DNA from 3 places in the Bradyrhizobium sp. 33ap4 genome. Region 1 is predicted to be linked to each of the others. Evidence: predicted binding sites of a transcription regulator. Region 1 holds the regulator's gene; each other region holds the start of a gene.
The links. The regulator PhoB, encoded in region 1, activates phosphate uptake and scavenging genes when phosphate is short. The targets are predictions, from matches to a motif close to TGTCATNNANCTGTCAT.

Region 1 (10,207 bases):
CGCTTCCGCGCCGGAATTGCAGAAGAACACGAAGTCGGCAAAGCTCTGCTCGCACAGCCGCGCGGCAAGCACCTCGCCGTCCGGGCTCTTGAACAGGTTCGACATGTGCCAGAGCTTGGTCGCCTGTTCCTGCAGCGCCTTGACGAGATGCGGATGCGCGTGCCCGAGCGCGTTGACCGCGACGCCCGAGGTGAAATCGAGATAGCGGTCGCCGTTGGTTGCGATCAGCCAGGCGCCCTCACCGCGCTCGAAACCGAGATCGACCCTGGCGAAGACGGGGAGCAGATGCGACGTGGCAGCGTTGGTCATGACGATCACTGACGGTTTTTAAGCCGACAATTGCCGCGCGCCTTGACGCCAGCGCAGCAACGGCCAGCTTCGGAAAACAAAACGGCCGCCTTTGCGGGCGGCACGTGGCGGGCATTCTATGCTGCGGTCGGTAAGTGTCAATCGCCACGAAGTGGCCTTCCTGCAATGCGAAACGAGCGCAATCCGGAGCATTCCGGTGCGGTGGAAAAGCCTCATCGCGATGCTTAACTGTGTGGGAACATGTGGACGCACGACCGCGGACTCTTGCGCCAGAGTCACGCCATATTGTAGCGTTTGGCCTGTCGGGTACGACATCTCGTGCGGCGGTACTGGACCCTCTAAGTAACCTTTGTGTCTCGCGTAAACGTTCGGGCGCAACACCGTGCCCGGCGAGGGCTAAGGGATTCTGGCCGCAGGGATTTTTGTCCAGATTGGCTCGCAGCGCCGCTCCAATGATTGGCCGGCGCTACGCGAAGGGAAGAATGCGATGACTGTATTGACCTGGTCCGACGATCGCGTCGAGCAGCTGAAGAAGCTCTGGGAGTCCGGCCTGTCGGCCAGCCAGATCGCGGCGGAACTTGGCAATGTGACGCGAAACGCCGTGATCGGCAAAGTGCATCGGCTCGGCCTCTCCGGCCGCGCCAAGGCACCCTCCACGGCCGCGCCGCGGCAGCGCAAGGCCCGCCCCGCCCAGCACATGATGCGGGTGGCGCGCCCGGTCTCGCGCGGCAACACCGCGCTGGCGCACGCCTTCGAGGCCGAGATGGAGCCCGATCCGATCTCCTACGACAATGTGGTGCCGATGAGCCAGCGGCTGTCGCTGCTCGAGCTCAACGAGGCCACCTGTCACTGGCCGGTCGGCGATCCCTCGAGCCCGGAATTCTTCTTCTGCGGCGGCAAAGCGCTCGGCGGCCTGCCCTATTGCGCGCATCACTCGCGCGTCGCCTACCAGCCCGCCGCCGATCGCCGCCGGCCGTCGGCGAAACCGCAGATCAAGTGAGCACTCGGGAAAACGACGGAAGACCTCAAAGACAAATCCCCGCGAAAGCGGGGATTTTTTTGTGTGACGCAGCCCGGATGGAGCCAACGGGGCGCTCGTTCGCGCGACCCGTCGGCTCCATCCGGGCTACCGCTACGTCACCGGCCTCGTCCCGGCGCAGGCCGGGACCCATAACCACGAATGGGTGTTGTTAGAAAGCCGTCTGGCCGCGTGCCGATTGCGCTGGCCGCGGCGTATGGGTCCCGGCTTTCGCCGGGACGACGCCGTGTTGCGGTTTATGAATGCCGCATGGCCGTTACGGCTGCGGCTCGGCCTTGGCAAAGCGGTCGTCGAGCGCGTAGCCGGCGCCGCGCACAGTGCGGATCGGATCCTGCTCGCGGCCCGGATTGAGCAGCTTGCGCAGGCGGCCGATATGCACGTCGACGGTGCGCTCATCGATGTAGATGTCGCGGCCCCAGACGCTGTCGAGCAATTGCTCGCGGCTGAACACGCGGCCGGGATGCTCGAGGAAGAATTCGAGCAGGCGATACTCGGTCGGCCCGAGATCGATCGGACGGCCCGAGCGCGCCACGCGGCGCTTCTCGCGGTCGAGCTCGATGTCGCCGTAGGTCAGCACGGTCGCAAGCCGCTCCGGGCTGGCGCGGCGCAACAGGCCCTTCACCCGCGCCAGCAGCTCCGGCACCGAGAACGGCTTGACGATGTAATCGTCCGCGCCGGTGGCAAGCCCGCGCACGCGCTCGCTTTCCTCGCCGCGCGCGGTCAGCATGATGATCGGAAGCTGCTTGGTCTCGGGCCGCGCCCGCAGGCGGCGGCACAGTTCGATGCCGGACAGGCCCGGCAGCATCCAGTCCAGCACCACGAGGTCGGGGACGCGCTCCTTCAGCCTTGTATCCGCATCGTCGCCGCGCCCCACCGTCTCGACATCGTAGCCTTCCGCATCGAGATTGTAGCGCAACAGCGTCGTCAGCGCTTCCTCGTCTTCGACTACCAGAATGCGTGCGCTCATCGGTTTAAGTTCTTTCTCTGTGGTGATCCGTTGCCCAGACGCAAACCGAAACGCTTACTTCCTTGAGCATAGTCCCCGCGGAAACGATTTGTCGCGAGGATCGTCCAGTTTCGCTCTTGCCGGTTCCGTGCTTGCCGATCATGCCTCAGTTGCCCGGCACCGTGGTGGCAAAAGTGGTCATGTCGCCCTTCGGGCGCTTGTCGGTGATCTGCTGGCCCTCGATCATGTAGAACACGGTCTCGGCGATATTGGTGGCGTGATCGCCGATCCGCTCGATGTTCTTGGCGCAGAACATCAGATGGATGCAGAACGAGATGTTGCGCGGATCTTCCATCATGTAGGTGAGCAGTTCGCGGAACAGCGAGGTGCAGATCGCATCGACCTCCTCGTCGCCCTTCCAGACGTTCATCGCCGCCGGCAGGTCGTGCGCGGCATAGGCGTCGAGCACCGACTTGACCTGCGACAGCACGAGGTCGGTCATGTGCTCGAGGCCGCGGATCAACTTCAGCGGCTGGAAATCGCTCTCCAGCGCCGCGACGCGCTTGCCCATGTTCTTGGCGAGGTCGCCGATCCGCTCGAGATCAGTGGCGACGCGCATCGCGCTGACGATCTCACGCAGGTCGATCGCCATCGGCTGGCGGCGCGCGATCGTCAGCACCGCGCGCTCTTCGATGTTGCGCTGCAGATTGTCGATCTCGATGTCGGCGGCGACCACGCGCTTGCCGAGCGCGACGTCGCGACGGATCAGCGCGTCGACCGACTCGGTGATCATTCGTTCGACCAGGCCGCCCATCTCGGCGACCAGGCGGGTCAACTCCTGCAGGTCGCTGTCGAATGCCTTGGCGGTATGTTCAGAAGCCATCGCTTGTCTCCCTCAACCATGATCCCGGGGATCATGGCTTCGTGTCCTGAATTTTAGCATGACCTGATCGGAAAACCGGTTTCCACTTTTCCGGATCATGCGCCGGTCAACCGAACCGGCCGGTGATGTAGTCCTGGGTGCGCCGATCGCTCGGTGAGGTGAAGATCTTGTTGGTGTCGTCGAACTCGATCAGCTCGCCGAGATACATGAAGGCGGTCTTGTCGGAGACGCGCGCCGCCTGCTGCATGTTGTGGGTGACGATCGCGATCGTGTAGTCCTCGGAGAGTTCCTGGATCAGCTCCTCGACCTTGGCGGTCGAGATCGGGTCGAGCGCCGAGCACGGCTCGTCGAACAGGATCACCTCGGGGCGCACCGCCACGGTGCGTGCGATGCACAGGCGCTGCTGCTGGCCACCGGAGAGCGACAGGCCGGAGGCGTTCAGCTTGTCCTTGACCTCGTTCCACAGCGCGCCGCCGCGCAGCGCCTTCTCGACCCGGTCGTCCATCTCGGACTTCGAGATCTTCTCATAGAGGCGGATGCCGAAGGCGATGTTCTCGTAGATCGTCATCGGGAACGGCGTCGGCTTCTGGAACACCATGCCGACCCGCGCGCGCAGCAAGTTGAGGTCGAGCTTGGGGTCGAGAATGTTGGTCTGGTCCAGCATCAGCTGGCCGACCGCGCGCTGACCCGGATACAGGTCGTACATCCGGTTGAAAATGCGCAGCAGGGTCGACTTGCCGCAGCCGGACGGGCCGATGAACGCCGTGACGCGGTTGGTGCCGAGCGCCAGGTTGATGTTCTTCAGCGCGTGGTGCTCGCCGTAATAGAAGTTGAGGTTGCGCACCGTGACTTTCGGCGGCGCTTCCGGCAGCGGAACCTGGGGAATGTGGCCTGCGGCAGTCGTGGAGACGGAAAGCTCGGTCATTTTGCGGCCCTTTCGGCACCAAGGATACGCGCGCCGATATTCAACGCGAGCACGGTGAATGTGATGAGCAGCGCGCCGCTCCACGCCAGCTCTTTCCAGTAGGCGTAGGGGCTCTGCACGAAGTTGTTGATGGTCACTGGCAGGTTGGCCATCGTCTTGGTCAGATCCAGGCTGAAGAACTGGTTCGACAGCGCGGTGAACAGCAGCGGCGCGGTCTCGCCGGCGACGCGGGCGGTCGCCAGCAGCACACCGGTGATCAGACCCGATCGCGCGGCACGATAAGCGATCCGCTTGATCACCAGCGAACGCGGCAGGCCGAGCGCGGAGGCGGCCTCGCGCAGCGGATTGGGCACCAAGAGCAGCATGTCCTCGGTGGTGCGCAGCACGACCGGGATCACGATCACCGCGAGCGCAAGGCTGCCTGCGATCGCCGAGAAGCCGCGCATCGGCACCACCACCGCACCATAGATGAACAGGCCGATGATGATCGAGGGCGCGCTGAGCAGGATGTCGTTGATGAAGCGGATCACCGAGGTCAGCTTGTCGTGCTTGCCGTATTCGGCGAGGTAGGTGCCGGCGAACAGGCCAAGCGGCGCGCCGATGCCGACGCCGATCACGGTCATGATGACCGAGCCGACGATGGCGTTGAGCAAGCCGCCTTCGGTCGAGCCGGGCGGCGGCGTGTTCTGGGTGAACAGCTGCACGCTGAGGCCGGCAAGGCCGTTATAAAGCAGCGTGATCAGGATCAGCGCCAGCCAGGTAACGCCGAACAGCGCCGCGCCGACACAGAGTGCGCGGATGACGATGTCGCTGCGGCGGCGGGATTTGTAGATCGGGTTCATGGCGTTACTTCCCCGCCTTCTTTTCAAGCCGCATCAGCATCAGCCGCGCGCCGGCGAGCACGAAGAAGGTCAGCACGAACAACAGCAGGCCGAGCAGGATCAGGCCGGACTGGTGCAGGCCGTCGCTCTCGGCGAATTCGCTGGCGATCGCCGCCGAGATCGTGGTGCCCGGCGCGAAGATCGACGACGAGATCCGGAACGAGTTGCCGATGATGAAGGTCACCGCCATGGTCTCGCCGAGGGCGCGGCCGAGCGCCAGCATGATGCCGCCGATCACGCCGACGCGGGTGTAGGGGATCACGACGCTGCGGACGACTTCCCAGGTGGTGCAGCCCATGCCGTAGGCGGCCTCTTTCAGCACCGGCGGCACGGTCTTGAACACGTCGACCGAGATCGCGGTGATGAAGGGCAGCACCATGATCGCAAGGATCAGCGCGGCGTTGAACAGGCTGAGATAGGACGGCGGGCCTGCGAACACCGCGCCCAGCACCGGGACGCCCTCGAAGATCCGGATCATGAAGGGCTGGAACGTGTTGGCCAGGAACGGGCCGAGCACGAAGAAGCCCCACATGCCGTAGATGATCGAGGGGATGCCGGCGAGCAGCTCGATCGCGATGCCGATCGGGCGGCGCAGCATTTGCGGGCAGAGCTCGGTGAGGAACACGGCGATGCCGATGCCGACCGGAATGGCAATCAGCATCGCGATGACCGAGGTGATCAGCGTGCCGTAGATCGGGCCGAGCGCGCCGAGCACCGGTGGATCGGCCGAGGGCGCCCAGCGCTGCGTCCAGAGGAAGGCGAAGCCGTATTCCTTCATCGCCGGCCAGGCGCCGACGATCAGCGACAGGATGATGCCGCCGAGGATCAACAGAACCGAAATCGCCGAGATACGGGTGATCCAATAGAAGGTGAGGTCACCGAGCTTGAAGGCGCTGAGGGCCTTGGCGCGATCGTAAGGTCCCGCGGCTTCCATCACATCGCTCTGAACAGCCATGTCTGCCACGCCAATCCCCTCTTTAGTATGCAAAAGCCACGCAAACCGCTACGCCCCGAAGCGATCTTCACTGACGCATTTGGCCGGGCGTCGTCGTTCCAGCCACGCCCCTTGAGGCGCGAACCCGGCCTCGATCGCGCGCTTGTTGCCGCGGTGATGGAGACCGGGTCTTGGTCGCTCAACCTGGGCCGCGATCGAGTCGGCACAGGCCCTGTCGCAGCGTCGGACTTAGCTCTTGATGTCCGACGACCAGGTCTTCTCGATCAGCTTGACGACCGAGTCCGGCATCGGGATGTAGTCGAGCTCTTCGGCCGCCTTGTCGCCCTTCTCGAAGGCGTACTTGAAGAACTTGAGCGCTTCCTGCGAGGCCGCCTTGTCGGTCGAGTCCTTGTGCATCAGGATGAAGGTCGCCGCGGTGATCGGCCAGGAGGCCTCGCCCGGCTGGTCGGTCAGGATCACGTAGTAGCCGGGAGCCTTGGCCCAGTCGGCATTCGAAGCGGCAGCCTGGAAGGCAGCCATGGTCGGCTGCACGGTCTTGCCGGCCTTGTTGACCAGCCCGGTGTAGGTCAGCTTGTTCTGCTTGGCGTAGGCATACTCGACATAGCCGATAGCGTTCTTGGTCTGGCTGATGTTGCCGGCAACGCCTTCGTTGCCCTTGGCGCCGACGCCGACCGGCCACTCGACCGCGGTGCCGGAACCGACCTTGGACTTCCAGTCGGCGTTCGACTTGGAGAGATAGTCGGTGAAGTTGAAGGTGGTGCCCGAACCGTCCGAACGGCGCACGACGGTGATGGCATCGCCCGGCAGGGTCAGCTTCGGATTGAGTTTGGCGATCGCCGCGTCATTCCACTTGGTGATCTTGCCGAGATAGATGTCGCCGAGCACTTCGCCCGACAGGATCAGGTCACCCGGCTTGATGCCTTCGAGGTTCACGACCGGGACGATCGCACCCATCACCATCGGCCACTGCACGAGGCCGTCCTTCTCGAGTTGCTCGTGCTTGAGCGGCGCGTCGGTGGCGCCGAAGGTCACGGTCTTGGCCTGGATCTGCTTGATGCCGGCGCCGGAGCCGATCGACTGGTAGTTCAGACCGTTGCCGGTCTCCTTCTTGTAGGCGTCAGCCCACTTCGAATAGATCGGGAACGGAAACGTCGCGCCCGCGCCGGTAATATCGGCAGCGAAGGCCGACGTCGAAGCGGCGATCACGCCGGCTGCGACGATTGCTTTGATGAAATTCATGGGTGCTCTCCATCCAGTGAGCGAAGCGCCGAATGCGCCCGATCGCGCTCACGCCGGTCCATCTAGGAGCGGTCGGTGCTGCTTTTACGAAGGTTGGATGACAGTTGGATGACAGTACTAAGCTTCTGAAAACGCTTAGCTCTGAGTTGGCAACGGGGTCTTCGGCCGGGGAAAACAGGCGGTAAAAGTGGCCCCGTTCTTCGGCACGCTCTCGATCAAAAGACGCCCGCGATGACGGTTAAGAATATGTTTCACCAACGATAATCCGAGGCCCGTTCCGCCCTGGTTGCGGCTGTCGCCGACGTCGACCCGGTAGAAGCGCTCGGTCAGCCGCGGCAGGTGCTCGGGGGCGATGCCGGGGCCGAAATCCCGTACCATGACACGGATTTCGGGGGCCCCTTCGCCCGATGCACCCGAAACGGCCTGATTCAGCGACACTATGACGCGCCCCCCGGAGGCGCCGTATTTGAGGGCATTCTCGATCAGGTTCTCGAACAGGCGGAGCAGTTCCTCGCGGTCGCCGGCGATCATGACCGGAGCCTGAGGCAGGTCGACCTCGATCTCGACCTGGCGCTCGCTGGCCAGTGCCTCGAGCCCGTCGGCGACCTGGCGGATGATCGGCACGATGTCGATCGAGGCCTCGGGCCGCACATGGGCCGACAACTCGACCCGCGACAGCGACAGCAAATCGTCGATCAGCCGCGCCATGCGGGTCGCCTGGGTGTGCATGATGCCGAGGAAGCGCTCGCGCGCCCGCGCGTCCTCGCGCGCCGGCCCCTGCAGCGTGTCGATGAAGCCGGACAAGGCGGCGAGCGGCGTGCGCAGCTCGTGGCTGGCATTGGCGACGAAGTCGGCTCGCATCTCCTCGACCCGGCGCAGCGGCGTCAGGTCGTGGAAGGTCATCAGCATGCACTTCTCGGTGCCGCCGAACTGGGTCGGCACCGGCACCGGCGTGATCACCAGTTCCATCCAGCGATCGACCGGAACGTGGTCGGTGTAGGTGGCGCGGCGTGGCTCGGTGGTCGCGATCGCCTCGCGCAGCGCGGTGATGATCTCCGGCGAGCGCAGGGCAAATTGCGCCAGTTCGTTCTTGCGCAGCGCAGGCGCGAGCTGCGCCGCTGCGGCGTTGAGATGGATGACGCGGCCGGCGCGATCGAGCAATACGGCCGGATCCGGCATGCCGGCGACGACCGCGCTGACGGCGGCGGCCTCGACCGGATTGACGCCGCGGACATCCTCGCGCGAGGTTCCGGCATCATGCAGCCGCCACGGCACCAGCGCCGCGGCCGCGATGCAGACGAACACGGCGCAGGCGCGCACCAGCGACAATTCGCCGAGCGCGACCACCACGCTCAAGGCCAGCGCTGCGGCAAGCAGGATCAGCGCGGAGTGGCGCAACCGGTCGGGCCAGGGCGAGAAGATGGAGGAATGCGAATCGTCAATTGCCATCGCGGCGGCTTTCATCCCGTCGGTTCATGTCTCGCCCAGGCGCGGTCATAGCGACCTTCCCTCGGGAGGCATCGGGCCGCTTCATCAGACCCCGGAGTCACCGCGCTTGCGAACCAGAACCGCCTCATGGTGCGGCTCGGCGCGGGGACCCGAATCAGCCTGCGGCAGCCGTTTGAGTCGGGCGCCGACAATAACCTCCCGAAACGTCAGCAAGATTACAGATATGACGAACGGCGCAATATAGTAGAGCAGCCGGAACAGCAGCATACCGCCGAGCAGGTCCTCGCGGTCCATCTGCCAGAGGCCGACCAGCATAGCGGCGTCGAACACCCCGAGGCCGCCGGGGGAGTGGCTGGCGAAGCCGAGCAGGGTCGCCGACACGAAGATGACGGCGACCACGACGAAGCCGAGATTTGGCTCGTCCGGCACCAGCACGTACATCGCCAGCGCGCAGAAGCCGAGGTCGAGGATGCCGATTGCGATCTGCAGCAGCGTCAGCGGGCCACCCGGCAGGGTCACCGTCCAGGGGCCGCGGCCGACCACCCGCGGCTGGGTCCAGACCCAGACCACATAGGCGACCAGCGCGGTGATGATCGCGAATGCCAGCGCCCGGTTGAGCCAGGGCGGCAGCTGGTCGATGTTGGCGGCGGCCTCGGGGTGGTAGGCGATGCCGAGCCCGAGCACCGCGGCATTGCCGAGCCAGAAGGTGAGCCCGGCGAGAAAGCAGATCTTGGCGACGTCGATCGCGTTCAACCCCCACGCCGAATAGATCCGGTAGCGCACCGCGCCGCCGGTGAAGACGCTGGCGCCGACATTGTGGCCGATCGAATAGGAGGTGAAGGCCGCGAGCGCGTTGATGCGATAGGGCACATGGGCGTGGCCGATCGCGCGCACCGCGAACAGATCGTAGAAGGTCAACGTGAAGTAGCCCGCCGCGACGAACAGTCCCGCCAGGGCAATCTGCCGCGGCTCGGTGCTCTTGATGGCCTCGAGCACCTCGTTGGTGTCGATGCCGCGCAGCATGTGATAAAGGACGTAGCAGGCGATGCCGATGACGGCGATGCTGATGACAACACCCAGCCGATGCAGGATTTGCTTCTGGCGCAGAAACGCCATCGCCCTGCGTATTGCTTCCAGCATCTAGACCTCGAATTGCGATCCCGCGACGACGGCTCCCGGGCGATCTCCGCCGGCGCTTCGCTGTGCCCTGGCCCGTGTAGCGCGTTTTAAACCGGAGTGGAATTCGTCAAAAGACAATAAAACGCGCATCTTCAAGATATTACGGATGATTCATGACAGCGGGTGCACAAATATGCGCGTTTCCCGCCGCCTTCGACAAGACTTGACATGCGCGTGCGGCAGTTAGCCCGCCGAACGGTCTGCAAGGCCATCCGGAAAACTACGGTGAAGTACCGGCACGGCCGAATAGAGAATGATCTTCCGGTACCCGCCGGGAGGCGCTCCGCCGATCATCAATCCCGCGCGGCCGTGACCGCGGCGACGATCTCGGCGGCATCGGGAAAATGTCCCTTCGTGCGCCTGGCGACAACCTCGTCGCCGAGCTTGACCTGGAAGATGCCG
Region 2 (10,207 bases), on a different contig from region 1:
CGGACCACCTGCTGGACGTGCACATTCTCGCGGGCCAGCGGGTCGAGCGTCGATGGATCGAACGACTCGCCGCCGATCTCGAGCTCGCCCTTCCACATGCCCTGGCCCCACTGCGGATGGCCGTAGCCGAGCCCCTTCATCTGGAATTTGAGGATCGGGTCGAGCGCGATGGTCGTGGTGTGGCCGTCGATATCGACGAGGTCGATTTCAGCCGACTGCGCGAGCCGGGTGTGCGGCACGTATTTGACGCGATGCCGCGCGGTCGCCATGCGGCGGTCGAGGCCGTCGACCACGCCGGGAATCTCGGCCTCGCATCGGTAGAGCGGCGCGGTGATGCCCTCGCGGACCAGCGCCTCGCCCTGCGTCCCGTCGAAGAAGATCGTGTGCGAGATGTGGTCGTCCCAGACCAGCGGCGCCCAGAGGAAGAACACGCTCGGCGGCGGCATCGGCGCGCCTCCGACGTCGCGTTCGCCGACATTGCGCACGCCCCAGGAGCGATCCTTGGTGCCGTAGCAGGTGCGATCGTCGACCTTGATCCCGCCGTCGGGGTGGCTGATGACACCGCTCCAGCGGCCGAACTGGTCGAACCGGGTCGAATCCATCGCGCGGCGGCCGCCCGACCAAAGCGTCTGGCGCGCTTCCTGGATCGCGGCGGTGCGCGCGGAGAAGGTCAGGTCGCAGGCGAGGCCCGTCGCATTGTCGTCGAGCACGACCCGGGTCCGCAGCATCGGCTCGAGCACTTCGAGCCTGAACGGACCGACCTGCATCTCGGTGCGCTCGATCGGGGCGCGCCGCGAACCGTAGAAGCAGTGCTGCCGTCCGCCGCGTTCCACGACGCTGAAGGCGCAATCGAGGATCTTGCGGTGCGGGTAGATCGCAATGCCGATCCCGAAATAATACGCGCCGTCGGCGGTGTAGCCGTTGAACCAGGTCCGGTCATAGACATTGCGGTCGCTGGTCGAGGGAACCGCGATCGGCTCCGGCGTCTGGTGGATGGGGAAATCGTCCAGTTTGTTGAGCACGCCGATCCCTTTCGATGTCCTGACGCGTTGTATCCACTTCGCTCGATAGCGCGTCAGTCCTGCCAGTATGAAAAACTGTCGTGGTCCAGGGCTTGCGCGCAGGCGCCGCGGGTCATTTTCAGGAACAGCGCGTCGCCTCGCTCGGAGCGCTGGACGCTGAGCGCGGAGACGACGCCCATCATGATGCCGTGCAGCGTGTAGCGCCGATAATCCCGCCAGCAACGATCCCACTCATAGTCCCGCACGCCGCGCCGGATCAGTTCCGAATGATAGAACCGAACCAGGTCGGCCTCATGAAGACGCCGTTCGATCGGGTCGATGCCGGCCGAGAGGAAATAGGCGACGTCGACGATTCCTGGGCCCACTGTCAGCGTCTGCCAGTCCAGCGTCGCCATCGGATGGGTATTGCCGCGGACGTCGAACAGCATGTTGTCGAGCCGGAAATCCGCATGCTGGAGCGTTCGCGGCGCCGATCGATCGGACTGGTAGCGCAATAGCGCGTCCGGAAGCCGGTCGATCAGATCAAGGAATTCCGGCTCGATCACGCCGCGATATCGCTCCTTGTAGTGACCGATGATGCCGGGCAGCGCCGCGCGAAGGTCTCTGCGCCGGCTTGCGGCCATCACGAAGCATTGCACCGCATCGAGGCTCGGGTCATTCCATCGCGGCGCATGCAACGCCGCGGCCTCGGTCATGGCGATCCGGCTGTCGGCGATCGAGCATCCGGCGAGCTGATCGCCCGGACGTGCGGGCGCGAGGTCCTCCAGGATCAGGGTGAAGTCGTCGGTCGCCGGATCGATTTCGGCAAGAATCGGCCGGGGGGTGTGAATGGCGACGGTGGCGGCCAGCTCGCGATAGAACGCGACCTCGCGGACGTAAAGCGTGTGCGCAGAACCGGAGCGGCGGCTGTCGGGATCTGCGGCAGGGAATTTGCCGACGACGCTCACGGGAGCGTTCGGCTCGTCACCGTCATAGGTCAGTCGAAATCGATAGCTGTCGCCGACGAGGCCATTGCCGACCGGCTTGCAGGCGAGGTCGACGACCCTGACCTCGTCGATCACACCGGCTTCGCGCAGCGCCCGCGTCATCCACTCCGGATCGATCCGCGACGGATCGGCCGTGAGCAAATTCATCGGTTTCCTCCCATCCCCGTGGGCGTCACCACCGCTCCGGCCGCGTCTTGCGCAGTTGGATTGAGGACGGGGTGATCGTTGCGCAAATCATACAGGCGCCGGCGGCTTTGGCAAAAGCCACCCGCCGGCCTGTGGGGATATCATGCCCGGGATGTTGCCCGGGCATGAGGAAGCGGACGTGAGGAGCCTTACCAGCCCTCAAGCACGATCTTGCCGCGTGACTTGCCGCTTTCCAGCAGAGCGTGGGCGCGCTTGAGGTTGGCGGCGTTGATGGTACCGAAGGTCTGGTCGAGCGTGGTGCGCAGCACGCCCTTGTCGATCAGGTCGGCGACATCGTTGAGCAGATGATGCTGCGCGATCATGTCGGGTGTCTGGAACGAGGAGCGCGTGAACATCGATTCCCAGTGCACCGAGACCGCCTTGCCCTTGAACGCGGCGACGTTGAATTCCGGCGGATCGTCGATCAGGCCGAACTTGCCCTGCGGCGCGATGAAGTCGGCGATCGACTTGTAGTGCTGGTCGGTGAAGGTGAGGCTGGCGACGAGGCCGACCGGCGGCAGCCTCAAGCTCTCGATCTGCTCCTTCATCGGCTGCGAGTGGTCGATCACCGCATGGGCGCCGAGATCGCGGCACCACTTTTGCGACTCCGGCCGCGTTGCTGTCGCAACCACGGTCAGTCCGGTGAGGCGGCGCGCAAGCTGGATCAGGATCGAGCCGACACCGCCGGCGCCGCCGGTGATCAGAAGCGTGCGCGGATCGAGGCTCTTGCCCGGCACCGCGCCGAGCCGGTCGAACAGCAGCTCCCACGCGGTGATCGAGGTCAGGGGCAGGGCGGCGGCCTGCGCGAATGACAGCGACGCCGGCTTGTTGCCGACGATGCGTTCATCGACCAGATGAAATTCCGAATTGGTGCCCTGGCGCAGGATCGAGCCCGCGTAAAACACCTCGTCGCCGGGCTTGAAGAGCGAGACGTCGGGCCCGACCGCGTCGACCACGCCGGCCGCGTCGAAGCCGAGGATCTTGTATCCGCCGTCGGTCGGCGCCGCGCGCTTGCGCACCTTGTAGTCGACCGGATTGGCCGAGATGGCCTTCACCGCGACGCGGATGTCGCGCCCCTTCGGCTCAGGCTTGGCGATCTCGAAATCGACGAGCGAATCCGCCGCCTCGATCGGCAGCGATTTTTGGTATCCGACGGCCTTCATGCCTGGTCTCCGTGGTGGGCGATTGCCTGCCGATTAACTGTCGCGCTGGCGTCCATTTGGCAAGTACTGTAAAAACAGGGAACTAGTCCCTGTTTGTATACTATTGGAAAAATACTGCATGAAACGGAAGAATTTCGCGCGCCGGCCGGGCTGCGCGGTCGAGGCGGCGCTCGACCTGATCGATGGCAAATGGAAGGGCGTGATCCTGTATCATTTGCAGGCCGGCACCCAGCGCTTCGGCGAGTTGCGGCGGCGGATGCCCGGCATCACCCAGCGCATGCTGACCAAGCAGCTGCGCGCGCTCGAGGACGACGGCCTCGTGATCCGCAAGGTCTATGCCGAGGTGCCGCCACGGGTCGAGTACACGCTTTCCGAACTCGGCGAGAGCCTGCGCCCGGTGATCGATATTCTGAAAGCCTGGGGCGAGGGCCATCAGGAGCGGCTGTCCTGCGCGCCGGCGCCGGAGGTCATTGTGAAGAAGTCGAAGCGCGCGGCCTGAAAGCATGTTCGCGCGACGCGCTCCGCTTCACCTCGCCCTGCGTGCGGGGAGAGGCATAGGCCGCCTACGGCGGCCGTTCTCAAGAACGCCTAAGCGGTGCTTCGGCTATGACGCATCGTCAGATGCGTTCCGGGTGAGGGGGAGCCTCAGCAAGCGCAGCTGCTGCCGAATACGCGGAGAGGGCCCCTCACCCCAACCCTCTCCCCGTAAGAACGGGGAGAGGGAGCGCGGCGCCGTCCTGGTCAATATTCGACCGATCTCATTCAGCTAGAAACGCGTGAACCAAACGCTCGATGAAAACGGCCGGAGCGATGCCCCGGCCGTCTATGAGTTGGTCTCAGCTCCGATCAGATCAGAACGCAACCTGCGTGCGCAGCGCGACCGCGTCGAACTTCGAACCGACGTCCGCAGCCGAGGTCGCCGAGGCCTGCTTGGCGATATCGCCGTGCAGATAGTTCAGCATGAAGCGGACGTTGTTGTTGACGTACCAGTTCAGCGCGGCGGTGTAGACGGTCTGCCGTCCACCCGCGATGCCGACCGCCTGCGCGATCTGATCGTTGAGGTCCATCGTGCTGACGCGGCCGGCGATTTCCCAGGCGCCCCAGCCGCCGCCCGCGAGCGAGAACGGATCATGCGGCTTGATCCCGCTATAGGAGGCCGTCGCCGGGTTGTAGGCGTGGTTCTCGCCGGTCAGCACATAGCCGACCTGCGCGTAACCGCCGTCGAACTTCAGGCTCGGCGCGCCGAACGGCGGCAGTCCGGTGTTCGCGGAGCGGTCGACATTGAACCAGTAATATTCGCCCTGCGCGATGAACGGGCCATAGGTCGCCGCCGCCTCGACGCCGTAGACCTGCGCGCCGGAGACATTGGCGATCGCACCGGTCGAGATCAGCGTGGTCGGATCGATGCGCAGCTCGGGCCGGTCGCTGAGCGTGAGCGTCTGCGCCTGCGTGAGCTGGTTGCGCGGCGGCTGCACCAGCCATTCCGCATCGGCGCCAATGTGCACCGAATAATTCTTGCCGCTGATCGGATTGCCGGCGACGCGGATGACCCCGCCATACTGCTCGGACGTGCCGGCCGGCGAGGCGGAGGACGCGGAGTGGATGGCGCCCGACGTCGGTCCGGTGACATAGCCGCCGATCCAGAACTGGTCGTTCCACCAGCGGGTGCCGGCGGCCGAACGGAAGTCACCGGCGGCGATGTTCTGTGCGATGATGCCGACCGAGGCGCGCTCCATGAACAGGATGTCGTTGGAGCTGGTCGCTTCGTCGAGTGTCCACGGCACGTCCATGATGCCGCCTTCGATCGCCATCTTGCCGCCGAACGGCTTGAAGCCGGTGTAGCTCAGATACGCGTTCTCGATGCCCGAGGTGCCGCCGCCGGGCAGCGATCCCGGCGCCGCGCCGCCGAAGCCGTCGGACGAGCCGCCGAAATCGTAGATCAGCGAGTAATTCCAGTCACCGAAGAACTTGCCGACGATGCCGATGCGCGCGCGGCGGACGTTCTCGCCGCTGTCGAGCTTCTGCGGTGAGGTGCCTGCGGTGTTCGGGCGATAGTCGTAGCCGCCGACATCCCAGTGCACGCGGCTCGTGATCGCAACGCAGTTCTGTTCGTCCGCGGTGCAGATCGTCGGCCGGTTGTTCGGCATCGTCACCACGACGCCGGACGGCGCGACCGGGCCCTTCACCGGGATCGCGGCGTTGGCGGTCGCCACCCGCGCGGCCTTGGCATCCGCCGCCTTCGCATTGGCGTTTGCGCTGGCTGCGCTTGCGGTATTGGCGTTGGTCTGCTTCTGCAGTTTGTCGAGCTTCTGCTCGAGCATCTTCAGCTGCTGCTTCAGCAGCGCGATCTCCGCATCGCTGCCGCCTCCGGCCGATTGCGAATAGGCCGGCGAGGCGGCAAGCGCCCCTGCCAGGCCTATGGCGATTGCACTGACTTTTGTTGCACCCATTGTGCACCCCCGTTGTGTTTGAATTCCCCACTCACTCACTGAACGGTCCTAGGAGCGTATCGTGACTGACGCACGACAGTGCTTCCGGGCATCGCAGTTCCGCTTGTGGTCCGCAGGCAACAAGCGGAGCGGCGCAGCGAGATGACAGCCATCATAGAAGCTTGGCGGCGCGCTTCAACGCGGCCGCTGCGGGTTGTGCACCGGTACGGCGGGGGGGCCAGTTATCCGGCCGGGCGCCCTTCAATTGCCCGGCAAACACGCCTATATTCCGGCGTTTCCACGAGAGGTGAGAATGCTCCGACCTGTCCGCTTTGCTGCCGTATCCGCTCTGTGCACGTTGGCCTTCATGGGGAATCTTTCCGCAGCCGCGGCCCAGGACCGCCGCGTGCCGTCCTCGCAGGCCGAGCTGCAATTGTCCTATGCGCCGATCGTGCAGCGGGTGCAGCCGGCGGTGGTCAATGTCTACGCCGCCAAGACCGTGCAGAACCGCAATCCATTTCTGGATGACCCGATTTTTCGCCGGTTCTTCGGCGTGCCGGGACAGCAGCCCGAGCAGATGCAGCGCTCGCTCGGCTCCGGCGTGATGGTCGATGGCTCCGGCCTCGTAGTCACAAACAATCACGTGATCGAGGGCGCCGATCAGGTGAAGGTCTCGCTCGCCGACAAGCGCGAATACGAGGCCGAGATCGTGCTGAAGGACAGCCGTACCGACCTCGCGGTGCTGCGCCTGAAGGACACCAACAAGGAGAAGTTCGCGACCCTCGACTTCGCCAATTCCGACCAGCTGCAGGTCGGTGACGTCGTGCTCGCGATCGGCAATCCGTTCGGCGTCGGCCAGACCGTGACGCACGGCATCATCTCGGCCCTGGCGCGCACTCAAGTCGGGATCACGGATTATCAATTCTTCATTCAGACCGACGCCGCGATCAATCCCGGCAATTCCGGCGGCGCGCTGGTCGACATGACCGGCCGGCTCGCCGGCATCAACACTGCGATCTTCTCGCGCTCCGGCGGCTCGCAGGGCATCGGCTTTGCGATCCCCGCCAACATGGTGCGCGTCGTGGTGGCCTCCGCCAAGAGCGGCGGCAAGAATGTGAAGCGGCCATGGCTCGGCGCGCGGCTGCAGGCGGTGACGCCGGAGATTGCCGAGACGCTCGGGCTGAAGCTGCCGTCTGGCGCGCTGGTCGCCAACGTCGCGCCGAACAGCCCGGCGGCGAAGGCCGGACTGAAGCTCTCCGACCTGATCGTCGGGATCGACGGCACGCCGATCGACGATCCCAACGCGTTCGACTACCGCTTCGCGACCCGTCCGCTCGGCGGCAACGCGGAGATCGAGGTGCAGCGCGCCGGCAAGCCGGTGAAGCTCACCATACCGCTGGAGACCGCGCCCGACACCAACCGCGACGAGATCGTGCTGACCGCGCGCTCGCCGTTCCAGGGCGCGAGGGTCGCCAACATCTCGCCGGCGCTGGCCGACGAACTACATCTCGACGCCGGTGCCGAGGGCGTGGTGGTGACTGATCTCGCCGGTGACGGCACCGCGGCCAATGTCGGCTTCCAGAAGGGCGACATCATCCTCGCGGTCAACAACGAGAAGATCGTGCGGACCAGCGACCTCGAGAAGGCATCGAAGACGGGGACGCGGGTCTGGCGCATCACGCTGGTGCGCGGCGGCCAGCAGATCAACGTGACGCTCGGCGGATGAGCCCCAAGCAACCGCGAGAGGCCGGCAACCTCTTTGCTGCGGCGGGGATGGAGCAGGACGCGCCGCACCCGCTGCCGGACCGGCTGCGTCCGCGCACGCTGGCCGATGTCGTCGGCCAGGATCACATCCTCGGCCCTGACGGCGCGCTGACGCGGATGCTGGAGACGCGCACGCTGGGCTCGCTGGTGTTCTGGGGACCGCCCGGCACCGGCAAGACCACGGTGGCGCGGCTTCTGGCCGACGCCACCGAGCTGCATTTCGAGCAGATCTCCGCGGTGTTCTCCGGCGTCGCCGATCTCAAGAAGGCGTTCGATGCCGCGCGTGCCCGCCGCGAGACCGGCAAGGGCACGCTCCTGTTCGTCGACGAGGTGCATCGCTTCAACCGCGCGCAGCAGGATTCCTTCCTGCCCGTGATGGAGGACGGCACGGTGGTGCTGGTCGGCGCCACCACGGAGAACCCGTCCTTCGAGCTCAACGCGGCGCTTCTGTCGCGCGCCCGCGTGCTGGTGTTTCACTCGCTCGATACGGCGGCGATCGAGAAACTGTTCGCCAATGCCGAGAAGATCGAGGGCAAGCCGCTGCCGCTCGATGCCGAAGCCCGCGCCGTGCTGGTGCGGATGGCCGATGGCGATGGCCGCGCCTCGCTGACATTGGCCGAAGAGGTCTGGCGCGCCGCCCGCAAGGGCGAGGTGTTCAACGCCGAGCAGTTGCAGGCCATCCTGCAACGCCGGGCGCCGATCTACGACAAATCGGCCGACGGCCATTACAATCTGATCTCGGCGCTGCACAAGTCAGTGCGCGGCTCCGATCCGGATGCGGCGCTGTATTATCTCGCGCGCATGTTCGATGCCGGCGAGGATCCGCTGTTCCTGGCGCGGCGCGTGGTGCGCATGGCGGTCGAAGATATCGGCCTTGCCGATCCGCAGGCGCTGGCGGTGTGCAACGCCGCCAAGGATGCTTACGATTTCCTCGGCTCGCCGGAGGGTGAGCTCGCGATCGCGCAGGCCGTGGTCTATCTCGCCACCGCGCCGAAATCGAACGCGGTCTACACCGCGTTTGGTGCTGCGATGCAGACCGCAAAGCAGGGCGGCTCGCTGCTACCGCCGAAGCACATTTTGAATTCGCCGACCAAGCTGATGAAGTCGGAGGGCTACGGCTCCGGCTATCAATATGATCACGACATGCCGGACGCATTCTCCGGCCAGGACTATTTCCCGGAAGCGCTGGGCCGCCAGACCTTCTACGATCCGCCCGACCGCGGCTTCGAACGCGAGATCCGCAAGCGGCTGGATTACTGGCAGCGGCTGCGCAAGGACCGGGGCGGGAGCTAGGGCAAGACGAGATTGGGCCGTGGTCGCGAATAGCGCACGTTCCCACCTGCGGCGCGGGCAGGGAACGCTTGCGTAACTTCGGAATATTAGAAATATATTCCTGATTTGCCCGACGTGTCAAGTTGCTTGGTGCCACGCCGATCGCCGCCGGCTCCTTTGCATGGGGTTGTTTTCGATATTTTGCCAGCGCCCGCTGCGACGGCCCATAACCTCATATTGCGCTCGCGCGTCACTTGACGCTCTTCACGAACTCCAAAATCTCGTCCGTCAGCCGCGTGTCCGGCGTGTTGATCGCATAGACCTCCGACATGTGGCTGTGCTGCGGCAGCATGAAGCTGCGGGCGCAGCCGCTCGGCCGCTTGCAACTGGCCTGCTTCATGAGCTCGAACTGCTCGACGAAGCGCGGCGGATCGAGCTCGGCCGCGGTGATCAGGAACGGGATCGGGCTCGCGACCAGCCCTTGCAGCGAGGAGCGTTCGGCATAGCGCGAGGGGTCGGAGCCGTAATAGGCGAGCTCGGCGTCGCCGGCCGGCGAGGCGGTCAGATCATAGATGCCCGACACCATGATCGCGCCGGCAAGTCCGCCGCCCTTCACCTTGTGGAATTCGCCATGGGAGACATAGCTCGCGACATGGATCGCGCCGGCCGATTGGCCCATCAGGAAGATGCGCCTCGGCTCGCCGCCGCGGGAGGCGATGTTTTCCGCAACCCACTGCACGATCGCACCCATGTCCTCCGGGCCCGCCGGCCACGGAAAGGCCGGCGCGAGGCGATAGGTGGCATTGACGCCGACGAAGCCGTTCTTGACCGCCCACAGCATGATGTTGTCGTAGAACGGGCTGCCGGGCGCGCGCTTGTTGCCCGCGACGAAGCCCCCGCCATGGATGTAGATCAGCACGGGTCGTGCGGGCGCCGCCGTCTCCGGCGTGAACACGTCGAGCAGATGTCGGTCGGCGGGGCCGTATTTGAGGTCGCGCTCGACCTTGACGCCCTGATAGGGCTCCTTCTGTTGCAGCGGCGCGTAGAGTGCAGCGGTCTTGGGCGGGTCGATGACGCGGCCGAGTTCCAGGAGCTTCCAGGCCAGATCTTCCGGCATCGCGGCTTCGGGCATCGGACTTTGCTGGGCGAGCGCAGGGTCCGTGAGCATCAGGGCCGCCGCCAAAGCCGATATCGCCAGTCTGATTCCAGGGCCCCCGTCGATTGTCGTATGCGGCCGAACATGGCCGATGTTGCACCGGATTCACACCGATTTCGCCGTGACGATTCGCGGCATTTGCGCTAGGCACAATGCAGGTCTGGAGCCGAAAAATCACCATGAGCCGCCGCATCAAGAGAACTACATCGCCGGGCGACCGCGCCAAAGG
Region 3 (10,207 bases), on a different contig from region 1:
GCGCTCACGCACGCGGTTCTCCGAGATCGTCGGCGCCGGCGGTCACGAGCCGCGCGGCCAGCTGATCGATGCGAGCAGCGACACCGCCAATCGCGAGCTTGCGCGCGAGCTCGGCCTGAAGATCGGTGCGCCGCTGATCCGGATCGAAGCGGTGCGGCTCGCCGACCGGACGCCGATCTGCGTCTCCACCACCTGGCTGTCGGCCGAGCGGTTTCCCGATGCCGGCAGCGTGTTCGCCAACGTCCGCTCGATGACGAAGCTGCTCGGGCATTACGGCGTCAAGGACTACCACCGCGCCTCGACCCGGATCACCGCGGCGATCGTCGATGCGACCGACGCCGCGCGACTCGACCTGCCGCTGGGACGGCCGGTGCTGGTGGTCGACGCCACCGACGTCGACATACTGGACCAGCCGTTGGTGACCAAGCGCTCGCGCTTCGCCGCCGAGCGCGTGGAGTTTCTGGTCGAGAACGGCTGACAATCCCCTTTGTAATCCGAACTAAACGGTCGAGCCCTGCAAGGCCCGATGTCTTGTTACACACGCCCACGGCCAGTATGAACGTTGGTCGTCGTCAGGTGCCCGATATTGCCTCGCTGCGCAACCACGGCTCATCCATGAGCCGATCGAGCACCCCCCCAGGTAAAAGCGCGGTACGATCCACTGCTCTCCAGCGCGAGATCGACCAGCACGGTATCGCGCACTTGGCCCGCGCGTGTTTGCGGCTCCTTCAAGGACATGGCGGGGCTCCGACTGGCGTGCGGCCACGTCGCGGCCGGCGAACGATAGACAAAGCAGCCATCAGCTCCTGCCGGGAAGCGGTTGCGGGAGTGGTTGCGGACGCTCGATTCCTGGCCGCCCAGGTCTCGGAGGCCGAGTGACCGGGCGGTGGCCTGGCCGTCGCCATCCGTGCCATCCCGCCGGACCACCCCAACCCATGCCGCGCCTTGAACCAAAACCACACCGATACCAACCGCCGCCGCGCCATCCCCTGCTGTACCAACAGTAGCGGTGGCCCCTCCAGGTGAATTGGACAGTTTCCGCGAGACGAAGCTCGTCGGCGGCCTGGCGCAGACCCAGCGGCGCAATGAGGCCGGCCTGCGAACGACCGCTGGTCGCCGTGATCGCCACCGAAGCAATCCCAAGTGCTAGGCCCCATAGAAACAATTTGCGCATGATTTTCTCCCGGCTCCTGGTTGCGCGGAAGGGAAGCGACCGCGGAGCCGAACGCCGCAGCCAACCTCATCGCTGGCGATCCGCCCAAGGACCGATGCTGTTGCGCACTGATCCCCACGCAAGTCCGCAGCGTATTAGGCCGCCACAAGATCGGCGACTAGGCAGCCTTGGCCTGAGTTGCGGCTGCGAGCGCGTCGCGAAGGTGCTGCTCCTTCTTTTCATCGAGCGAGGTCGTCAGGACGATCCCTCCCGCATCCTTGATCGCATTGAGAACCTTGTCTGAGGTCATGGACTTGATCAGCAGGAACAGAACGGCATCTCCCGATTTCACCTTCGACGCGAGATCCTTCATGAACTGGTCTCTGATCCCGAAATCGGTCAGCGCACCGCTCAAAGCGCCTGCGCCGGCTCCGAGCGCCACGCCGAGAAGGGGATTCAGGAATACCATCCCCAAGAGCAGTCCCCAGAAGCTGCCACTGGCGGCGCCGGTCATGGTGGTGTTCACGAGCTGATTGAGCTTTACAGCGTCCCCGGTTTTGACTGCGATCACGGCATCGCTGATCGTGATCAGGTACTCGCTCTGAAGCTTGAGTATTTTTTGCCGAACTTCCTCTGCTTTGACTTCGGATGGGTACACGATCGCAACGAGATCTGACATTGAACACTCCCTGATGGCTCGAAGTGCTGCCCCTATTCCGCGCGTGATGCACGGCCGAAACTTAGCACAGACCCGAAAGTCTCTTGCCGCGCAATCATGCACGCAGCTTCACAATCCCGAGATGTTTTTAGCGCTCGGTGCAATTGAGTAAGCGACATTGTCGCATGTGTCTCGAACAAGGACTCGCCGCAAGCCTGTGTGCCGCGCCCTTCTGAGTTCGACCCGTGCGACCAAAAAGCCGTCGCGGGATCGGCCGGATGACAAATCCTCATCCCGTGCTGACTTCAGGGCGCCGCTGCTTTAGGTTGATTGGTTCAATTGTCGGTGCACTGCGAAGAGAGCACGCATGTCGACGGCGATCTCGGTCCTCGGTGGAGTTGGTTTGTTCCTGCTTGGCATGAGCGTCATGACCGCCGGCCTCAAGGGACTCGCCGGATCCAAATTGCGGACAGTCCTGAGCAAGGCAGCAGCGACCCCGCTATCCGGTGCGCTGTGGGGCGCCATCGTGACCTTGATCGTGCAATCGTCCAGCGCCACGACGATGACCACCATCGGTCTGGTAAGCGCGGGCGTGCTGACCTTTCCACAAGGGCTGGCCCTGGTGTTCGGTGCGAACGTCGGAACCACGGGAACCGGCTGGCTCGTTGCGCTGATCGGCGTTCGCGTCTCCCTCACGGCCGCGGCGCTCCCGATGATTTTCGTCGGCGCATTGATCAAGCTGTTGGGCGGTGGCCGTGTATCCGCAGCGGGAGCAGCCCTTGCGGGGTTCGCGCTGGTGCTGTTCGCGCTGACGACCCTGCAGCAGGGCATGGGAGGACTAGCCGAACGGTTGCACCCGGCGGACTTGCCGGCCGTTCTCGGCGCCACCTGGTGGGCCGGCTTGTACGGGGTGCTGGCGCTGGCCGTCGTCGGACTGGTGATGACCGCCGTGATGCAATCGTCGACCGCGGCTATCGCGGTGACGCTCTCGGCACACTATGCTGGAGCCATCGGCCTAGACCAGGCATGCGCACTGATCATTGGGCAGAACATCGGAACGGCGACCAGTTCCGCCATGGCGGCAATCGGCGCGAGCAGCACCGCCAAGCGATTGGCCTTGGCGTACATCCTGTTCAAGCTGATTGCGGCGGCTATTGCGCTGGTGCTCTTCCCCGTGACCATTCCCCTTCTGGTCCGCGCCTCAGACAGCATTGGTGGTGTAACGCTGCTTGCAGCTTATCACACCGCCTACAACGTCATCGGCGTCCTGGTGCTGCTGCCTGTGATCAATGGCTTTACCCGGTTCGTCGAGCGCATCCTGCCCGAACGAGGCTCACCGCTGACCAGGTGCCTGGATCCGGCAGCGCTCGCGACCCCGATCGCAACCGTCGAGGCAGTGCGACGCACGGTCGCGCGCGCGCTTGAAGCGATGTGCGGATCATTGGCGACAGCACTGTCAACAGCGAGTCAGGACGCCTCCGTCCCGGCGAGACAGAACACAGTGCCAGCGGGGGAAGCTGCCTCTGCCCTGCGCCAGGCGCAGGAGTTCATATCAGAAGTAAGTGGACCTCCTGAATCGCAGAATGAGCAGCGGCGGCTCACCAGCACGGTACATGCACTTGACCACGCGTCTCGCCTGGCCGAAACCTTCGGCGAGGAAATCGAACTCGGTCGGCTCCCCAGCGGCTCCCAGGACATGCGCGCGGTGGAACTCTGCGTGGAGGCCATGCGTAGCGCGGCATCGCTCGCCGCTGAAGTCGCTGTCGTGCCCGACGCTTCCGATTCCGCCAGAAAGATCAAGCCGAGAACAGCGTCGACGCGGTCGCACCAGTCAGGGAAGGCACTCGCCACAGCCGGGACATCGACCGAGCAGGCCCTTGCGCATCTGGAACACTGCGCGAAAGCACTCGGCGAAGTGCGGAGAGACCACCGCAAGGCCACGCTCGACTCAGTGGCGGATGGAACGACGATCGCGGACGACGCAATCGCTCGCGTCGATACCGTACGGCGCCTTGAAACGCTCACGCATCACGCCTGGCGCTCCCTCGCGCATCTTCACGGTCGCAGCGCATAGTGCGATACAAAACTCGAGGCGCCCCGCAAGAGCAGGGCGAGGCAAGGTTCTACACCACGGCGCGCTGGCCGATGATGGCAAAACGCAGCTTGCTCGAGATGAAGTCGATCGCGGCGACCGCGATGAGAATCATCAGGATCAGGAACGACACCTTCTGCCATTCCAGCACGCGGATCTGCTCGGCGAGCTGCAGTCCGATGCCGCCGGCGCCGACGATGCCGATGATGGTAGCCGAGCGGGTGTTCGACTCGATGAAGTAGAGCACCTGCCCGGCGATGACAGGCAGCACCTGCGGCAGCAGGCCGAAACGGATCTCATGCAGTGCGCTGCCCCCGGAAGCGCGGATGCCCTCGACCTGCTTGCGGTCCGCCGCCTCGATCGCCTCGGAGAACAGCTTTCCGAACGCGCCGAAGTCCGAAACCATGATCGCGAGCACGCCGGCGAACGGGCCGAGGCCGACGACATTGATCCAGACCAGCGCCCAGATCAGCGTATCGACGCCGCGGATCGAATCCAGGAAGCGCCGCACCGGGAAGCGGATCAGGTTCGAGGGGATGATGTTGCGCGCCGCCAGCAGGCTGACCGGCAGCGCGAACAGCGCCGCAAGCGTGGTGCCGAGCAGCGCGATCGACAGCGTCTCGCCGAGTGCCTGCATGTAGAGCGGGAACGACGAGCCGGGATTCGGCGGGATCATCAACATGGTGATCCAGCCGAGCTGGCCGATGCCCGCGATCAGCCGCGACGGCGAGAAGTCGAGATCGACCAGGCCGAACACGAAGATCGCGAGCGCCGCCACGATCATCGCCGGCAACGCCAGCCGCGCTGACGCAGGCCGGTCGAAGGCGTCGGGGTATTTCGCGCGCAGCTCGCTGGTGTCCGGCCTCGGCATCTGGCTCATCGCCGCGTCTCCTTGCCGAACAGCCGGCCACGCAGCCAGCCGGTCGAGATGTCGATGATGAAGACGGTGACGATGATGGTGATGAGGATGGCGCTGACGTCGGAATAGTAGAACTTGCGGATCGCGACCACCAGCTCCTGGCCGATGCCGCCGGCGCCGACGAAGCCCATCACCGAGGCCTCGCGGACGTTGATCTCGAAGCGCAGCAGCGCATAGCTGGCATAGCCGGCCGAGACCTGCGGCAGCACGGCAAAGCGCATGCAGGACAGCCAGCTCGCGCCGGTGGAGCGGATGCCCTCGACCGGCTTCATGTCGGCATTCTCGACGATCTCGGCGAACAGCTTGCCGAGCGCCCCGGTGGTGTGGATCGCGATTGCCAGCACGCCGGCCATCGGCCCGAGGCCGAACGCGATCACGAAGATCAGCGCGAACACGATGCCGGGGACGGTGCGGGCGAATTCCAGCAGGCGGCGGATCGTGAAACGTACCCACGGGCCCGGTGACGTATTCTGGGCCGCGAAGAAATTGAGCGCGAAGGCGAGCACGGCACCCGTCAGCGTGCCGACATAGCTGATCAGGATCGTCTCGCCGAGCATCTTCAGCCACTTATGCCAACCCCAGAACCATTCGGCGGGATCGGTCCAGACCCGCGCGCCGGAATCCAGCGTCAGGATGCGATCGAAATAGCTGACGAAATTGCCGAAATAGGTGAACAGCGTGCGCAGGTTCACTTCCGCGCCGAACGCCGCGATCACCAGCACCGCACAGAATGCCGCCGTTGCCAGCGCGGCCTTCAACCGCTTGCGTGCGACGGACTTGCGGTAGGCGTCCCCCAGCGTCACCAGTTGCTGCGCTGGAAGAATGGATACGGCGGTCGCCATCGACGCGTGCCAGTCCGGTTCGGAGTTGAGTGGAGAGAAAGGGCCGGGCTATACGCCCGACCCTCGTGACGTCAGGCGTGCGATCAGCTCGCCTTCTTTCGCAAACCGTCGACGAACTTGATCAGCTCGATGGTGCCGTCCCAATCCTTGGTGGTGGCGGGATGGAAGCCCTTCTTCTGACCGTCGGACAGACGGTCGAAGGCGGCCTTGTCCTTGGTCGGGGCGTCGAAGAAGGCCTTTGCGATCGCGGCCTTCAGGTCCTCCGGAAGATCGGTGTTGTACGCATAGGGGCCGTTGATGATCAGCGCCGACTTGTGGATGATGCGGAAATCATCCTTCTTCATCGCCGAGCCGTCGGCATTCTTCAGCATGCCCTTGGTCAGCATCTGGGCGAGCGTGGAATCATCCTCGTTGGTCCACTGGTTGGCGGCCACATCAACGGTTCCCTGCGACAGCGCCAGGACGGCGTTCTCGTGGCTGCCGGTGAACACGACCTTGCCGAAAAAGCCTTCGGCGTTCGTGATGCCCATCTTGTTGAGTTCGAAGCGCGGCACGTTGTTGCCGGACGTCGAGTTCGGATCGACCAGGCCGAGATTCTTGCCCTTCAGGTCCTCGACGGTCTTGTACGGGCTCGACGCCTTGACGAAGAACACCGAGTAATAGCCGGTCGAACCGTCGGCGTTCATATCGTTGGCGAACGCGTCGGTCTTGACGCCGGTCAAGCGCGCGCGAGAGAACGAGGCCGAGCCGTAGCTGGCGATCTGGATGTTGCCGGCGCGCTGGCCTTCGATGACGGCCGCGTAGTCGTTGGCGATGCGCAGTGTGACCTTCACGCCGAGTTCCTTCGACAGATACGCCACGAACGGCGTCCAGCGCTCGGTGACGCCGGAGGCGTTCTCGGCCGGCACCACCGCGAAGGTGAGCTCCGGATACTTTGCCTTCCAGTCCTGCGCGGAGGCCGAACCGGCAAATGCCAGCGCGGCGGCGCCAGCCAGAATGATGCGACGAGTGAACATGACTACCCCTCTTTTGTTGTAGTTGCACCTGTTGGCCGGGCAAAATGCCCGGCCTCCCAGATTGAAAAATGCGCGACGCTCAGGCCGCGGCTGCGGTGCCGAGTGCCGGCGCAGTTGCACCGTCGGGCGCGGGCAGCGGTGCTGCGCCGATGACGTCATTGGCCTCGAGGTCATAGAGCTCGCGGGCGATATGGTCGGTGAGCGCCGCGGGGGCGCCATCGAACACCACGCGACCCGCGGCCATGCCGACCAGGCGGTCGCAATAGGTCCGCGCCAGGTCGAGCGAGTGCAGATTGCAAAGCACCGTGATGCCGAAATGCTTGTTGATGCGCAGCAGCGCGTCCATCACGATCTTGGTGTTGCGCGGATCGAGCGAGGCGATCGGCTCGTCGGCGAGAATGATGTCGGGCTCCTGCACCAGCGCGCGGGCGATCGCGACGCGTTGCTGCTGGCCGCCGGAGAGCTGGTCGGCGCGCTGTGCCGCCAGCTGGGCGATGTCGAATTGCTCGAGCGCCGACAGTGCGAGCGCCCTGTCCTGCTCCGGCCAGACCTGCGCCAGCGAGCGCCATGACGGAATCTGGGCCAGCCGGCCCATCAGCACGTTGGTCAGCACATCAAGGCGGCCGACCAGATTGAACTGCTGGAAGATCATCGCCGAGCGCGCGCGCCACCGCCGCAGTTCCTTGCCGCGCAACGCGGTGACGTCGGTGCCCTCGAACAGGATACGGCCGGAGGTCGGATCGGCGAGACGGTTGATCATCCGCAGCAGCGTCGACTTGCCGGCGCCGGAGCGGCCGATCACGCCGACAAAGCTGCCCGGCGCGATCGAAAAGGACGCGTTGTCGACTGCGGCTTTCGTGCCGAAACGGCACGTCAAACCTTCCACCACCAGCATGTAATGCTCCAACCGCGCCTCGTTGGGCCATCGCTATCCCCGGCGTTTTACAGTTATGTGACGACGGCGCTGCGGTGCGGCGATCGTCCACACCCCTCCCTTGTCGCTCCCTTGCCGTCATCGCAACGTCATGATGTTGTCATCAAGCATCCCGATGACGAGCGCGCATCCCCCGGAAGCCCAAGATTCTTGAAGATTTGCGGAGGCCCTGATGGCCGGAAAAACACTCTCGGTTGTGCCGACCGTCGACCCGACCGCGTCGGTCCGTGAGAGCAAGCTCGGCAAATATACCGAGGTCGGCGCGCGCACGATCCTGCTTGAAGTGAGCATGGATGACTATTCCTACGTCGTGAATGACAGCCAGATCACCTACACCTCGATCGGCAAGTTCTGCTCGATCGCGGCGATGACCCGCATCAACCCCGGCAACCACCCGATGCATCGCGCGACTCAAGCGCATTTCACCTACCGCGCCAGCGCGTATTTCCCCGGAGAGAGCGACGACACCGACTTCTTCAACTGGCGACGTGCGCATCACGTGCATATCGGCCATGACGTCTGGATCGGGCACGGTGCGATCCTGTTACCAGGACGGAACATCGGAACCGGCGCTGTCGTCGCTGCCGGCGCGATCGTGACCAAGGACGTTCCCGCATACACCATCGTTGCCGGTAATCCGGCGCGGCCCGTGAAGCGGCGCTTCTCCGAGACGATCGCCGACCGCCTCGCCGCGCTCGCATGGTGGGACTGGGATCACGAGACGCTCCGCCGCGTCCTGCCCGACTTTCGCAAGCTCGCGGTCGAGGAATTCCTCGACAAGTACGAGGCCGAGGCCGTATCCAAATCGCAAGCCAAACAACGGAGCGCCGCATCGTGACGGACATTTTCATCGAGGGCGGGCGCACGCTGGTTGACGGCGCCCTGGTCGAGACCTCGCTGCGGACCGCAGGCCGCGACATCGGCGCGCTCGACGCCGAGCAGGGTCGCGCCGTGCTTCACATCGATGCCAGTGGCCTCCTGGTGCTGCCCGGCATCATCGACCTGCATGGCGATGCGTTCGAGCGGCAGATGATGCCGCGCCCCGGCGTCGACTTCCCGACCGACGTGGCGCTGATCGACAGCGACCGGCAGGCGATCGCCAACGGCATCACCACCGTGTTCCATGGCGCGACCTGGTCGTGGGAGCCCGGCCTGCGCAGCGCGGAGAATGCGCGCAAGCTGCTCGATGCGATCGAGGCGCTGCGGCCGCAGCTCGTCGCCGACACCCGCTTCCATCTGCGCCACGAGACCCACAATCTCGAGGCCGAGGCCGAGATCATTCAATGGCTCAGTGAAGGCCGCATCGACCTGTTCGCCTTCAACGACCACAGCAACGTCAAGCCGAAGAAGCGCAACCAGCTGGCCGAGCGCACCGGGCTCTCCGTCGAGGCCGTCAACGACATGCTCGACCGGATCGTGGCGCGCCGCCCCGAGGTGCCCGCCTCGATCGCGCGACTCGCCGCCGCCGCGCGCGCGGCCGATATCCGCATGCTCTCGCATGACGACAACAGCCCGGCGATGCGCCAGGAGTTTCGCGCGCTGGGCGCCACGATCGCCGAATTCCCTGTCAACGAGGAGACCGCGCGCGACGCTGCGGCGGCGGACGACTTCATCGTGTTCGGCGCGCCCAATGTGGTGCGCGGCGGCAGCCATACCGGCTGGACCAAGGCATCCGACATGATCGCGCAGGGCCTCTGCTCGGTGCTGGCGTCGGACTATTACTATCCGGCGCAGTTGCTCGCGGCGTTCCGCCTCGTCGCCGATGGCATCCTGCCGCTCGCCAGGGCCTGGGACCTGATCTCGTCGGCGCCGGCCCGCGCGGCCGGGCTCGCCGATCGCGGCGTGCTCGCCGCGGGCCGCCGTGCCGACATCATCGTCGTCGACGACAAGGCGCCGCTGCGGCCGCGCATCATCGCCGTAATAGCGGCCGGACGGCTGGTGCATCTGGCGGACGCGAGCTGCCTCGTTCATTCACTCGCGCCGCGCAAGACGGTTGCGGCGGCGTAGCCCAGTCCCATGGCCAGCACTCCGCGCTACGCGATCTATTATGCGCCGTCACCCGACAGCGTTCTGCACCGCTTCGGTTCGACACTGCTCGGCTACGATGCGGTGTCGGGCGACGACCTGCCGTTTCCCGAAGGCGTCACGCCGGACTGGCGCGAGATCACCGAAGATCCGCGCAAGTATGGATTCCACGCCACGCTGAAAGCGCCCACCGCGCTCGCCGACGGTCGAAGCGAGGCCGAGCTTCTCGATGCCTGTGCCGCCTTCGCCGGCCGCGCGCGGCGCATTCCGGTGATCGAACCGGTGGTCGATGCGATCAGCGGCTTCATCGCGGTGATCCCGGCCAGCCGCTCGGATGATCTGCAGCAGCTTGCCGCCGATTGCGTCACCGAATTCGACGCGTTCCGCGCGCCGCTGACGCCGGAAGATCGCGCGCGCCGCAGGCCAGAGAAACTCACCGCGCGGCAGTGCGACTATCTTGACCGCTGGGGCTATCCCTACGTCATGGAGGAGTTCCGCTTCCACATGACGCTGACAGGGCGGCTGAGCGACGAGCGGCGCGGCCCGATCGTGGCGCAGCTGCGCTCAC

Region 2: a site for PhoB is predicted at 5,869-5,885, ahead of Q2M23_RS19925 (OprO/OprP family phosphate-selective porin). Genes of this name have one in related genera too.
Region 3: a site for PhoB is predicted at 7,702-7,718, ahead of phnC (phosphonate ABC transporter ATP-binding protein). Genes of this name have one in related genera too.

Annotation. Positions count from the first base shown of each region.
Region 1 covers NZ_JAUMTJ010000023.1:92,001-102,207, reverse strand. Annotated here, with positions in the region: gene Q2M23_RS19455 (aspartate aminotransferase family protein) at 1-309, opposite strand, end outside; gene Q2M23_RS19450 (GcrA family cell cycle regulator) at 797-1,309, shown strand; gene phoB (phosphate regulon transcriptional regulator PhoB) at 1,605-2,315, opposite strand; gene phoU (phosphate signaling complex protein PhoU) at 2,461-3,177, opposite strand; gene pstB (phosphate ABC transporter ATP-binding protein PstB) at 3,284-4,102, opposite strand; gene pstA (phosphate ABC transporter permease PstA) at 4,099-4,944, opposite strand; gene pstC (phosphate ABC transporter permease subunit PstC) at 4,949-5,938, opposite strand; gene pstS (phosphate ABC transporter substrate-binding protein PstS) at 6,167-7,177, opposite strand; gene Q2M23_RS19415 (ATP-binding protein) at 7,313-8,626, opposite strand; gene Q2M23_RS19410 (lysylphosphatidylglycerol synthase domain-containing protein) at 8,711-9,766, opposite strand; gene Q2M23_RS19405 (SelT/SelW/SelH family protein) at 10,099-10,207, opposite strand, start outside.
Region 2 covers NZ_JAUMTJ010000024.1:57,206-67,412, forward strand. Annotated here, with positions in the region: gene Q2M23_RS19905 (hypothetical protein) at 1-1,022, opposite strand, end outside; gene Q2M23_RS19910 (phosphotransferase) at 1,076-2,155, opposite strand; gene Q2M23_RS19915 (zinc-binding alcohol dehydrogenase family protein) at 2,344-3,357, opposite strand; gene Q2M23_RS19920 (winged helix-turn-helix transcriptional regulator) at 3,476-3,856, shown strand; gene Q2M23_RS19925 (OprO/OprP family phosphate-selective porin) at 4,209-5,807, opposite strand; gene Q2M23_RS19930 (DegQ family serine endoprotease) at 6,154-7,512, shown strand; gene Q2M23_RS19935 (replication-associated recombination protein A) at 7,509-8,843, shown strand; gene Q2M23_RS19940 (alpha/beta hydrolase) at 9,073-9,990, opposite strand; gene Q2M23_RS19945 (RluA family pseudouridine synthase) at 10,158-10,207, shown strand, end outside.
Region 3 covers NZ_JAUMTJ010000017.1:49,024-59,230, forward strand. Annotated here, with positions in the region: gene phnF (phosphonate metabolism transcriptional regulator PhnF) at 1-478, shown strand, start outside; gene Q2M23_RS15095 (DUF1269 domain-containing protein) at 1,332-1,832, opposite strand; gene Q2M23_RS15100 (Na/Pi symporter) at 2,179-3,885, shown strand; gene phnE (phosphonate ABC transporter, permease protein PhnE) at 3,935-4,783, opposite strand; gene phnE (phosphonate ABC transporter, permease protein PhnE) at 4,780-5,664, opposite strand; gene phnD (phosphonate ABC transporter substrate-binding protein) at 5,748-6,680, opposite strand; gene phnC (phosphonate ABC transporter ATP-binding protein) at 6,760-7,575, opposite strand; gene Q2M23_RS15125 (chloramphenicol acetyltransferase) at 7,787-8,452, shown strand; gene Q2M23_RS15130 (alpha-D-ribose 1-methylphosphonate 5-triphosphate diphosphatase) at 8,449-9,621, shown strand; gene Q2M23_RS15135 (DUF1045 domain-containing protein) at 9,631-10,207, shown strand, end outside.